2 regions of the Amycolatopsis balhimycina FH 1894 genome follow, and region 1 is predicted to be linked to the other one. Evidence: riboswitches for the same ligand, from Rfam matches in the RefSeq annotation. Region 1 holds a riboswitch; the other holds the start of a gene.

The links. A riboswitch is a leader RNA that binds a small molecule or an ion and turns the genes downstream of it on or off. The one in region 1 is predicted to bind glycine.
Region 2: another riboswitch for glycine. It lies ahead of gcvP (aminomethyl-transferring glycine dehydrogenase); the one in region 1 lies ahead of gcvP (aminomethyl-transferring glycine dehydrogenase).

The regions. Positions count from the first base shown of each region.
Region 1 is NZ_KB913037.1:7,131,213-7,135,624, forward strand. Features, by position in the region: gene A3CE_RS0132715 (aldehyde dehydrogenase family protein) at 1-66, shown strand, start outside; gene A3CE_RS0132720 (3-oxoacyl-ACP reductase) at 66-833, shown strand; gene A3CE_RS0132725 (hypothetical protein) at 830-1,021, opposite strand; gene A3CE_RS0132730 (helix-turn-helix domain-containing protein) at 1,093-2,391, shown strand; glycine riboswitch at 2,550-2,643, shown strand; gene gcvP (aminomethyl-transferring glycine dehydrogenase) at 2,798-4,412, shown strand, end outside.
Region 2 is NZ_KB913037.1:577,029-581,440, forward strand. Features, by position in the region: gene gcvP (aminomethyl-transferring glycine dehydrogenase) at 1-2,512, opposite strand, end outside; glycine riboswitch at 2,687-2,785, opposite strand; gene A3CE_RS0101790 (MerR family transcriptional regulator) at 2,828-3,406, opposite strand; gene A3CE_RS0101795 (TetR/AcrR family transcriptional regulator) at 3,708-4,319, shown strand; gene trxA (thioredoxin) at 4,316-4,412, opposite strand, start outside.

The DNA.
Region 1 (4,412 bases):
CTGGGCCCCGACGCCGCGGCGGCGTTCACCGAAACCAAGAACGTCTTTCTGAGCACGGAGGAGTAATGGTCCAGCGTTTCGAAGGCCGCGTCGCGGTCATCACCGGCGGCGCGAGCGGCATCGGGCTCGCCTCGGCCCGCCGCCTGGCGAGCGAAGGCGCGAAGGTCGTCATCGCCGACCTGTCGCCGGTCGAGGGCAAGGCGGTCGCCGACGAGATCGGCGGCGCGTTCGTCCAGACCGACGTCACCGACGCCGAGCAGGTGGAGAACCTGTTCCACACCACGGTCGAGCAGTTCGGCTCGGTCGACGTCGCGTTCAACAACGCCGGAATCTCCCCGCCCGAAGACGACTCCATCCTCACCACCGGCATCGAGGCCTGGGAGAAGGTCCAGCGGGTCAACCTGACCTCGGTCTACCTGTGCTGCAAGGCCGTCCTGCCGCACATGCAGCGCCAGGGCCGGGGCTCGATCATCAACACGGCGTCGTTCGTCGCGGTGATGGGCGCGGCGACGTCGCAGATCTCCTACACCGCGTCCAAAGGCGGCGTGCTCGCGATGAGCCGCGAGCTCGGCGTGCAGTTCGCGCGGGAGAACATCCGCGTCAACGCGCTGTGCCCGGGACCGGTGAACACCCCGCTGCTCAAGGAGCTGTTCGCCAAGGACCCGGAACGCGCCGCGCGGCGGCTGGTGCACGTGCCGGTCGGCCGGTTCGCCGAGCCGGCGGAGATCGCGGCCGCGGTCGCCTTCCTGGCCAGCGACGACGCCAGCTTCATCACGGCGTCGCAGTTCCTCGTCGACGGCGGTATCTCCGGCGCGTACGTCACCCCGCTCTAACGGCGCGTCTTGACGCCGTAGACCTCCCTCAGGAACTTCCAGGCGGCGTTGAGCCGCTTGCGTTCTTCCGAGAGGAGCGCTTCACGGCGGCGGAGCACCCGGGTGGCGACTTCGGAGGCCAGGAAGGCGCCGGCGGCGAAGGTCAGCACGCCGACGATCAGGGTCAGGGCGACGATGGTGGTGGTCATGGTCACAGCGTCGGGCGCTCGTGGGCGATTCGTCCCTGCGCAAAGCTAGCCGGTTTCGTTAGCTTTGTGAGGTGACGCACTGGCGCGCCGACGAGTGGGCGGAAGCGGTCCGGGCCGGCATCCGGGCGCGGGGGCTGTCCCTCGACGAGGCCGCGCGCCGCATCGGCGTGCCGACGTCGACGCTGCGCAGCTGGATCGAGCACCGGCACGCGCCGAAGGTGACCGTCTTCGACCACTGGGCCCAGCTCGCCGAGGTGACCGGCCTCGGCGAGGCCGAGCTGCTGCGCGTCGCCGGGGTGCTGCCCGGCTCGCTGGCGTCACCGGTGCACGTCGCGCAGGCGGCGAAGGCGCTGCGGGAGGGCATCGACCAGGCCGGGCAGTTCCTCCGCCAGGCCACCGTGCTGGTCTACTCCTCGCCCGGCACGCAGGTGGCGAACGCCATCGCCGCGTCGCCGATCGACTGGGAGATCCGGATCCGGTCGGCCACCCGCGGCGACGAGATCCGCATCACCTACCACCACTACGTCGGGATCGTGGCGCCGCGGGACCTGCCCTACGACGACGCCGAGGTGCGCCGCATCATCGAGCACGATGTCCTCGGCGAGCTGTGGCGGCCGCTGGGGCTGTACTGGCGGGTCGCCGAGGTGCACGACTGGCACGAGCCGCCCCGGCTGGTGATCCAGGTGCCCGAGCAGGAGGCGACGCGGCCGCCGTCGCCTTCGCCGATCGTTGCCGCACCGCCGGTGGTGGTGCTGTCGCCGATCTGGGGATACGGCGAGCTGCTGGCGTCGCTGGTCGCCGACGGCCTCGGGTTCGGCAACGTCGACTTCCGCTACTTCGGCCTCCCCGACGCGATGGCCGACCGGGTCCGGATCACCGCGCGGGAGCTGGCCGAGCCCGCGCCGCGGCTGGTGCACTCGGTCCCGCCGATCATGCTGCTGCACGGCCTGGCCGTGCCCGACCTGACCGGGCGGCTCCCGGTCGTGGTCCGCTACGGGCCCCGCATGCGCGCCCGCGCGGCGCGGATCTACCGCGAGGCGCTGCTCGAAGCGGGGTTCGCCGACGCCTTGGCCGGCGCACGCGCGATCGAGGAGGCGGTCTCGGCCGGGCTCCCGCCAGGCTGCGCGTACTACGAAGTGACGCTCGCCGACGAGGACGTCTTCGACGGCGACCGTCCTTCGCTGGACCGGCTCAACGACTCGGTGGCGTGGCACGCGGAGCAGATCGTCGAGCAGGTCCTGCTGGGCGCGGGGCACCCGCCGGTGCCTCTGGGCGGCCCGTTGAAACGCCTGGTCCTGCCCTCCGGCCGGGTCCGCCGCCCACCGCCGCTGGCCGGCCAGGTCGTCCGCCGGGTCGCCGGAACGTCATGAACGACCCTTTCCTGTCGTCCGGCGTCATGAACGAGTCGTTCATGACGTCCGGAGCAGGGTCGAGAGCCGGTCGAGGGGGGTGTGGTGTTGGCCGGGTGAGGTGGACGGACCTCGGAAGCGGCGGGTACCGTAGCCCGCACAACTGCAGATCGGGCCGTCGAGCCGAGGCGGGAGAGCCCTCACGAACGTGGTGGGGCACCGAAGGAGCAAACTCCCCGGAATCTCTCAGGTACCCGCTACCGCTTCGCGCGAGGCCACTCTGGAAAGCAGGCGCACCCGCGTCTCACCCAAGGTGAAAGCCGCACTGTGTCTTCTCCCAGCAGCGCGGTGAAACTCTCAGGTGCCATGACAGAGGGGGAGTTCCCAGCGCACCGTTGTGCCCGGTGCCCGGCCCGAGGAGCTCCCGATCACTTCTACGCAGTTCGACGCCCGCCACATCGGCCCGTCCGAGGCCGAACGCGCGAAGATGCTGGCCGAGTGCGGTTACGGCAGCCTGGACGCCCTCGTCGGCGCCGCCGTGCCGAGCGCCATCCGCGCCACCCGTGACCTGCGGCTCCCGCCCGCCGCGTCCGAAGAGGAGGCCACCGCGGAGCTGCGTGCCCTCGCCGCGCGCAACCGCCCGATGACGCAGATGATCGGCCTCGGCTACTCCGACACCGTGACGCCCGGCGTCATCCGCCGCAACGTCCTCGAGAACCCGGCCTGGTACACGGCGTACACGCCCTACCAGCCGGAAATCTCCCAGGGACGGCTCGAAGCGCTCCTCAACTTCCAGACCATGGTCGCCGACCTGACCGGCCTGGCCACCGCGAACGCGTCCCTGCTCGACGAGTCGACCGCCGTCGCCGAGGCCGTCACGCTGATGCGCCGCGCGTCCAAGTCGAAGTCGAACAAGGTCGTGCTCGACGCCGAGTGCCTGCCGCAGACCATCGCCGTGGTGCGGACGCGCGTCGAAGCCCTGGGCATCGAGGTCGAGGTCCGCGACCTGCTGACCGGCCTGCCGGACGAGTTCTTCGGCGTCGTCGTCCAGTACCCCGGCGCGTCCGGTGTGCTGCGTGGCCGCGGTTTCTACCAGGCGATTTCGGAGTCGGCGAAGGCCGCGGGCGCGTTGTACACCGTCGCCGCCGACCTCCTCGCGCTGACGCTGATCACCTCGCCCGGCGAGTTCGGCGCCGACGTCGCCGCGGGGTCCACCCAGCGCTTCGGCGTCCCGCTCGGCTACGGCGGTCCGCACGCCGGGTACATGGCCGTCCGGGCCGGGCTCGAGCGGTCGCTGCCCGGGCGCCTGGTCGGCGTTTCGGTCGACGCCGACGGCAACCCGGCCTATCGGCTGGCGCTGCAGACGCGTGAGCAGCACATCCGCCGCGAGAAGGCGACGTCCAACATCTGCACCGCGCAGGTCCTCCCGGCCGTGCTCGCCGCGATGTACGCGGTCTACCACGGTCCCGACGGCCTGAAGAAGATCGCCCAGCGCGTCCACGGCCTCGCCGCGGGCTTCGCCGACGCGCTGCGCAAGACCGGCGTCGAGGTCGTCCACGAGTCCTTCTTCGACACCGTCGTCGCGCACGTGCCCGGCCAGGCCGCCGAGGTCCACGCGGCCGCCCGCGAAGCCGGGATCAACCTCGGTCACGTCGACGCCGACCACGTGCGCGTCGCCTTCGACGAGGTCAGCACCCCGGCGATCACCGCGAAGGTCCTGCGCGCGTTCGGTGTCGAGGACGAGGTCACCGACGGCGTCGCGCTGCCGAACGGCCTGGCCCGCGAGAGCGGCTTCATGGGCCACGAGGTCTTCGGTACCCACCGCTCCGAGACGGCGATGCTGCGCTACCTGCGCCGTCTGTCCGACCAGGACTACGCGCTCGACCGCGGCATGATCCCGCTCGGCTCCTGCACGATGAAGCTCAACGCCACCACCGAGATGGAGCCGATCAGCTGGCGCGAGTTCGCCGGCATCCACCCGTTCGCGCCGGCCGAAGACGCTTCGGGCTACCACACGCTCGTGGGGCAGCTCGCGGAGTGGC
Region 2 (4,412 bases), 6.6 Mb from region 1:
CCAGCCGTTTGGCGACGTCGTCGACCGTGACGCCGGTGGCCTTCGTCAGCGGCCGCAGGTCGAGGATGCACTCGTGCGCCACGAGCCCTTCACGGCCGGCGTACAGCACCGGGTAGTGGCCGGCGAGGCGGCGGGCGACGTAGTTGGCGTTGGCCACCGCGACGAGCGTCGCCCGGCGCAGGCCCTCGGCCCCCATCATCCGGACGTAGGCCCACGAAATCGGCAGGATCGACGCGCTGCCCCACGACGCCGCGCTGACCGGGCCGACCCCGGTGACCGGGCCGGCGGCCTGCTGCATCGGGTGGTTCGGCAGGAACGGCGCGAGGTGCGCGCGGACCCCGATCGGGCCGACGCCGGGCCCGCCGCCCCCGTGCGGGATGCAGAACGTCTTGTGCAGGTTGAGGTGCGAGACGTCGGCGCCGAACCGGCCGTACTGGGCGACGCCGATCAACGCGTTCAGGTTGGCGCCGTCGACGTACACCTGGCCGCCCGCGTCGTGCACCGCCGCGCACACCTCGCCGACGGTGTCTTCGTAGACACCGTGCGTCGACGGGTACGTGAGCATGATCGCGGCGAGATCGGCCCGGTGCTCGTCCACTGTGGACCGCAGGTGGGCGAGGTCGATGTCGCCACGGTCGTCGCAGCGGACGACGACCACGCGCATACCCGCCATCACGGCGCTGGCGGCGTTCGTGCCGTGCGCGCTGGCCGGGATCAGGCAGACGTCGCGCGCGTCCTCACCCCGGGACAGGTGGTAGGCGCGGATGGCCAGCAGGCCCGCGAACTCGCCCTGGCTGCCGGCGTTGGGCTGCAGGGAAACCGCGTCGTAGCCGGTGATCCGCGCGAGCCAGGCACTCAGGTCGGCGGCCACCGCCAGGAGCCCGGCGGCGTCCTCGGCGGGCGCGAACGGGTGCAGCCCGGCGAACTCCGGCCAGGTGACCGGCTCCATTTCGGCGGTGGCGTTGAGTTTCATGGTGCACGAGCCGAGCGGGATCATGCTGCGGTCGAGCGCGACGTCCTTGTCCGACAACGCACGCAGGTAGCGCAGCATCGCGGTTTCCGAGCGGTGCGCGTGGAACACCGGGTGCGCGAGATAGCCGCTCGTGCGCCGCAAGGGCGGCGGGAGCGCGTCCGCGGTGTCCGCGTCGAGTCCGTCCACATCGGACACCGAGACGCCGAACGCCTTCCACACGCACGAAAGCCGTTCGCGGGTGGTCGTCTCGTCGCAGGCGATGCCGACGTGGTCGTCGTCGATCCGGCGCAGGGAGACGCCGAGGTCGCGGGCCGCCGCGACGACCGCGTCCGCGCGGCCGGGCACCGCCGCGGCGACGGTGTCGAAGAACTCGCCGTGCACGACGTCGACCCCGCCCTCGGCGAGGCCGGCGGCCAGCACGGTGGCCATCCGGTGGGCCCGCAGCGCGATCGCGCGCAGCCCTTCGGGCCCGTGGTACACGGCGTACATCGACGCCATCACCGCGAGCAGGACCTGCGCGGTGCAGATGTTCGAGGTCGCCTTCTCGCGGCGGATGTGCTGTTCGCGGGTCTGCAGGGCGAGCCGGTACGCGGGCGTGCCGTCGGCGTCCTTCGACACGCCGACCAGCCGGCCGGGCAGCTGCCGTTCGAGTCCCTTCCGCACGGCGAGGTACGCCGCGTGCGGGCCGCCGAAGCCGAGCGGGACGCCGAACCGCTGCGTCGATCCGACGGCGACGTCGGCACCGAGCTCGCCCGGCGGCCGCAGCAGGGTCAGCGCGAGGGGGTCGGCGGCGACGATCACCGCCGCGCCGTGCTTCTTGGCCTCGCCGATGGTGAGGTCGAGCTCCCGCACCGCACCGGACGCGCCCGGGTAGGACAGGAGCACGCCGAAGAAGTCGCCGCCGAGCCCGAGTCCGGTCAGCCCCTGGGAGAGGTCCTCGACGACCAGTTCGATCCCGAGCGGCTCGGCGCGTGTCCGGAGCACGGCGAGGGTCTGCGGCAGGGTGTCCTCGTCCACGACGAAGCGGTGCGACTTCGCCCGCCCGGCCCGGCGCACCAGCGTCATCGCCTCGGCGGCCGCGGTGGCCTCGTCGAGCAGGGAGGCGTTGGCGACCGGCAGCCCGGTGAGGTCGGCGACCATGGTCTGGAAGTTGAGCAGCGCTTCGAGGCGCCCCTGCGAAATCTCGGGTTGGTAGGGCGTGTAGGCGGTGTACCAGGCGGGGTTTTCGAGGACGTTCCGCCGGATCACGGGCGGGGTGACGGTGTCGTGGTACCCGAGCCCGATCATCGAGGCGGTCAGCCGGTTGCGCGAGGCCAGCTCGCGAAGTTCGGCGAGGGCCTGAGCTTCACTGGCGGGCGGAGGCAGCTCGAGCGGCTCGGCGGACTGCCGCAGCGACGACGGCACGGCCCGCTCGGCGAGTTCGTCGAGGGAAGCGACGCCGATGACGTCGAGGATGTGCCGCAGGTCGTCCGAACCGGGCCCGATGTGCCGGTCGAGGAAGGGAATCCCCTGTTCCAGCGAGGCAAGCGTCAGTTCCACGATGGCCTCCTGGGGACAGCGGTGCCGGACCGGGACGGCGATGTCCTGGTCCTCCCCACTCTGTCCGTACCTCCTTATGGAGGCGCCTGAGAGTTTCGCCCGCAGGTTGAGCCGGGCTTGCACCGTCGGCGGGGCCGTCAGGTGGTGACCTGACGACCCGCTTTCCAGAGGCGTCTCGTCCGCGCGGTCCAGGGTGCCTGAGAGGTTCCGGGGAGGACTTGCTCCTTCGGCGCCGAGCTCACTATGAGGCTCGGTCTCTCCCGCGCGGATTCGTCGACCGCAGGGAAAACCTTACCCCGTCTGCCGTAGCGGTGATCAACCGGTCTTGCGGGCGTTGCGGCGCTGGGTGAGTTCGTCCGGTTCGTGCGTCTCGACGATGCCGCCGTCGGCGCGTTCGGCTTGGAACTCGTGGATGGTTCCGCTGATTTCCTGCATCGCCCCGCTGACCGCGATGCCGAAGACGCCCTGTCCGCCCTGGAGCAGGTCGACGATCTCCTCCGGCGAGGTGCACTCGTAGACGGTGGTGCCGTCGGAGAAGAGCGTCACGCGCGCGAGGTCGCGGACGCCGCGGAGGCGCAGGTGGTCGACGGCGACCCGGATGTTCTGGAGGGAGACCCCGGTGTCGAGCAGCCGCTTGACCACCTTGAGCACCAGGATGTCCTTGAACGAGTACAGCCGCTGCGAGCCGGAGCCGTGCGCGGTGCGGATGCTGGGCGCGACCAGCTTCGTCCGGGCCCAGTAGTCGAGCTGACGGTAGGTGATCCCGGCGATCTGGCACGCGGCCGGGCCGCGGTAGCCCACCAGCTCGTCGGGCAGCGAGTCGTCGGGGAACAGTTCTCCCTGCTCACCAGTCGCGACCTCGACAGGCTGCTTCTCGGAACCAGCCTCGACCACGCAAGCCTCCCCTCGCCCGACCTGGCGGCCGGCGAATGACAGCCGGACGGTCCCAGGAGCGGGACCCACCGGAGATCAACCGCCACGATCCGGCCCCAGACCGTGAATCACACCGTGGCGATTTACCTCCTCCGACGGTAAGCGCCCGGACAGTGCCGGTCAACGCGACGCGCGGCAAGCCTCAACGGTCGGATGAGCCTTTGAGCCGTTCGCCGTACCCCGATCACCGTCCGGCCAAACTCGGTGGACACGTTTTACTCAGCCGTGTTAATTTTTACTCATGCGAGTAAACCCGGACCTCATGGCCGAAATGGGCCTCAGCGTCACCGAAGCCGCGCGCCGCGCGCAGATCGTCGGCGCGACCATCGGCGTCCTCGCCGACCTGGGCTACCGGCGCACCACGTTCGCCAAGATCAAGGAGCGCGCCGGGCTCAGCAGCACCCGGCTGATCTCCTACCACTTCACGAACAAGGCCGGCCTGATGCAGGCCGTGCTGAGCACGGTCGTCGAGACGAAGCACCAGTTCCTCACCGAACGCACCGGCGGCGAGCTCGACCCCGCCGACCGCCCCGGCTACCTGCGGGCGCACATCGAGACGTCGATCGCGTTCCTGCGCGCGTACCCGGAATGCGTCCGGGCCCTGACCGAGCTGGCCGCCAACGCCGACGACGCCGACGGCTGGGTGATGACGAAGGTGCTGGTCGACGACCTGCGCGTGCACGGCCTGGCCCGCCAGCTCAAGCAAGGCCAGGCCGAGGGCGTGTTCGGCGAGTTCACGCCCGAGGTGATGGCGATGTCCATCGCCCAGGCCGTCGACGGCGTCGCCGCGGCCTACGCGGCCGACCCTTCGTTGGACGTCGAAACGTACGGCCGCGAGATCGCCGAGACCTTCGTCAAGGCGACCGCGCCTTAGCGGGCTTGGTCGAGGCGTTCCTCGATGCGGGCCTTCGGGAACGCGCCGACGATCGTCGTCACGGGCTCGCCGTTCCGGAAGAGGATCATCGTC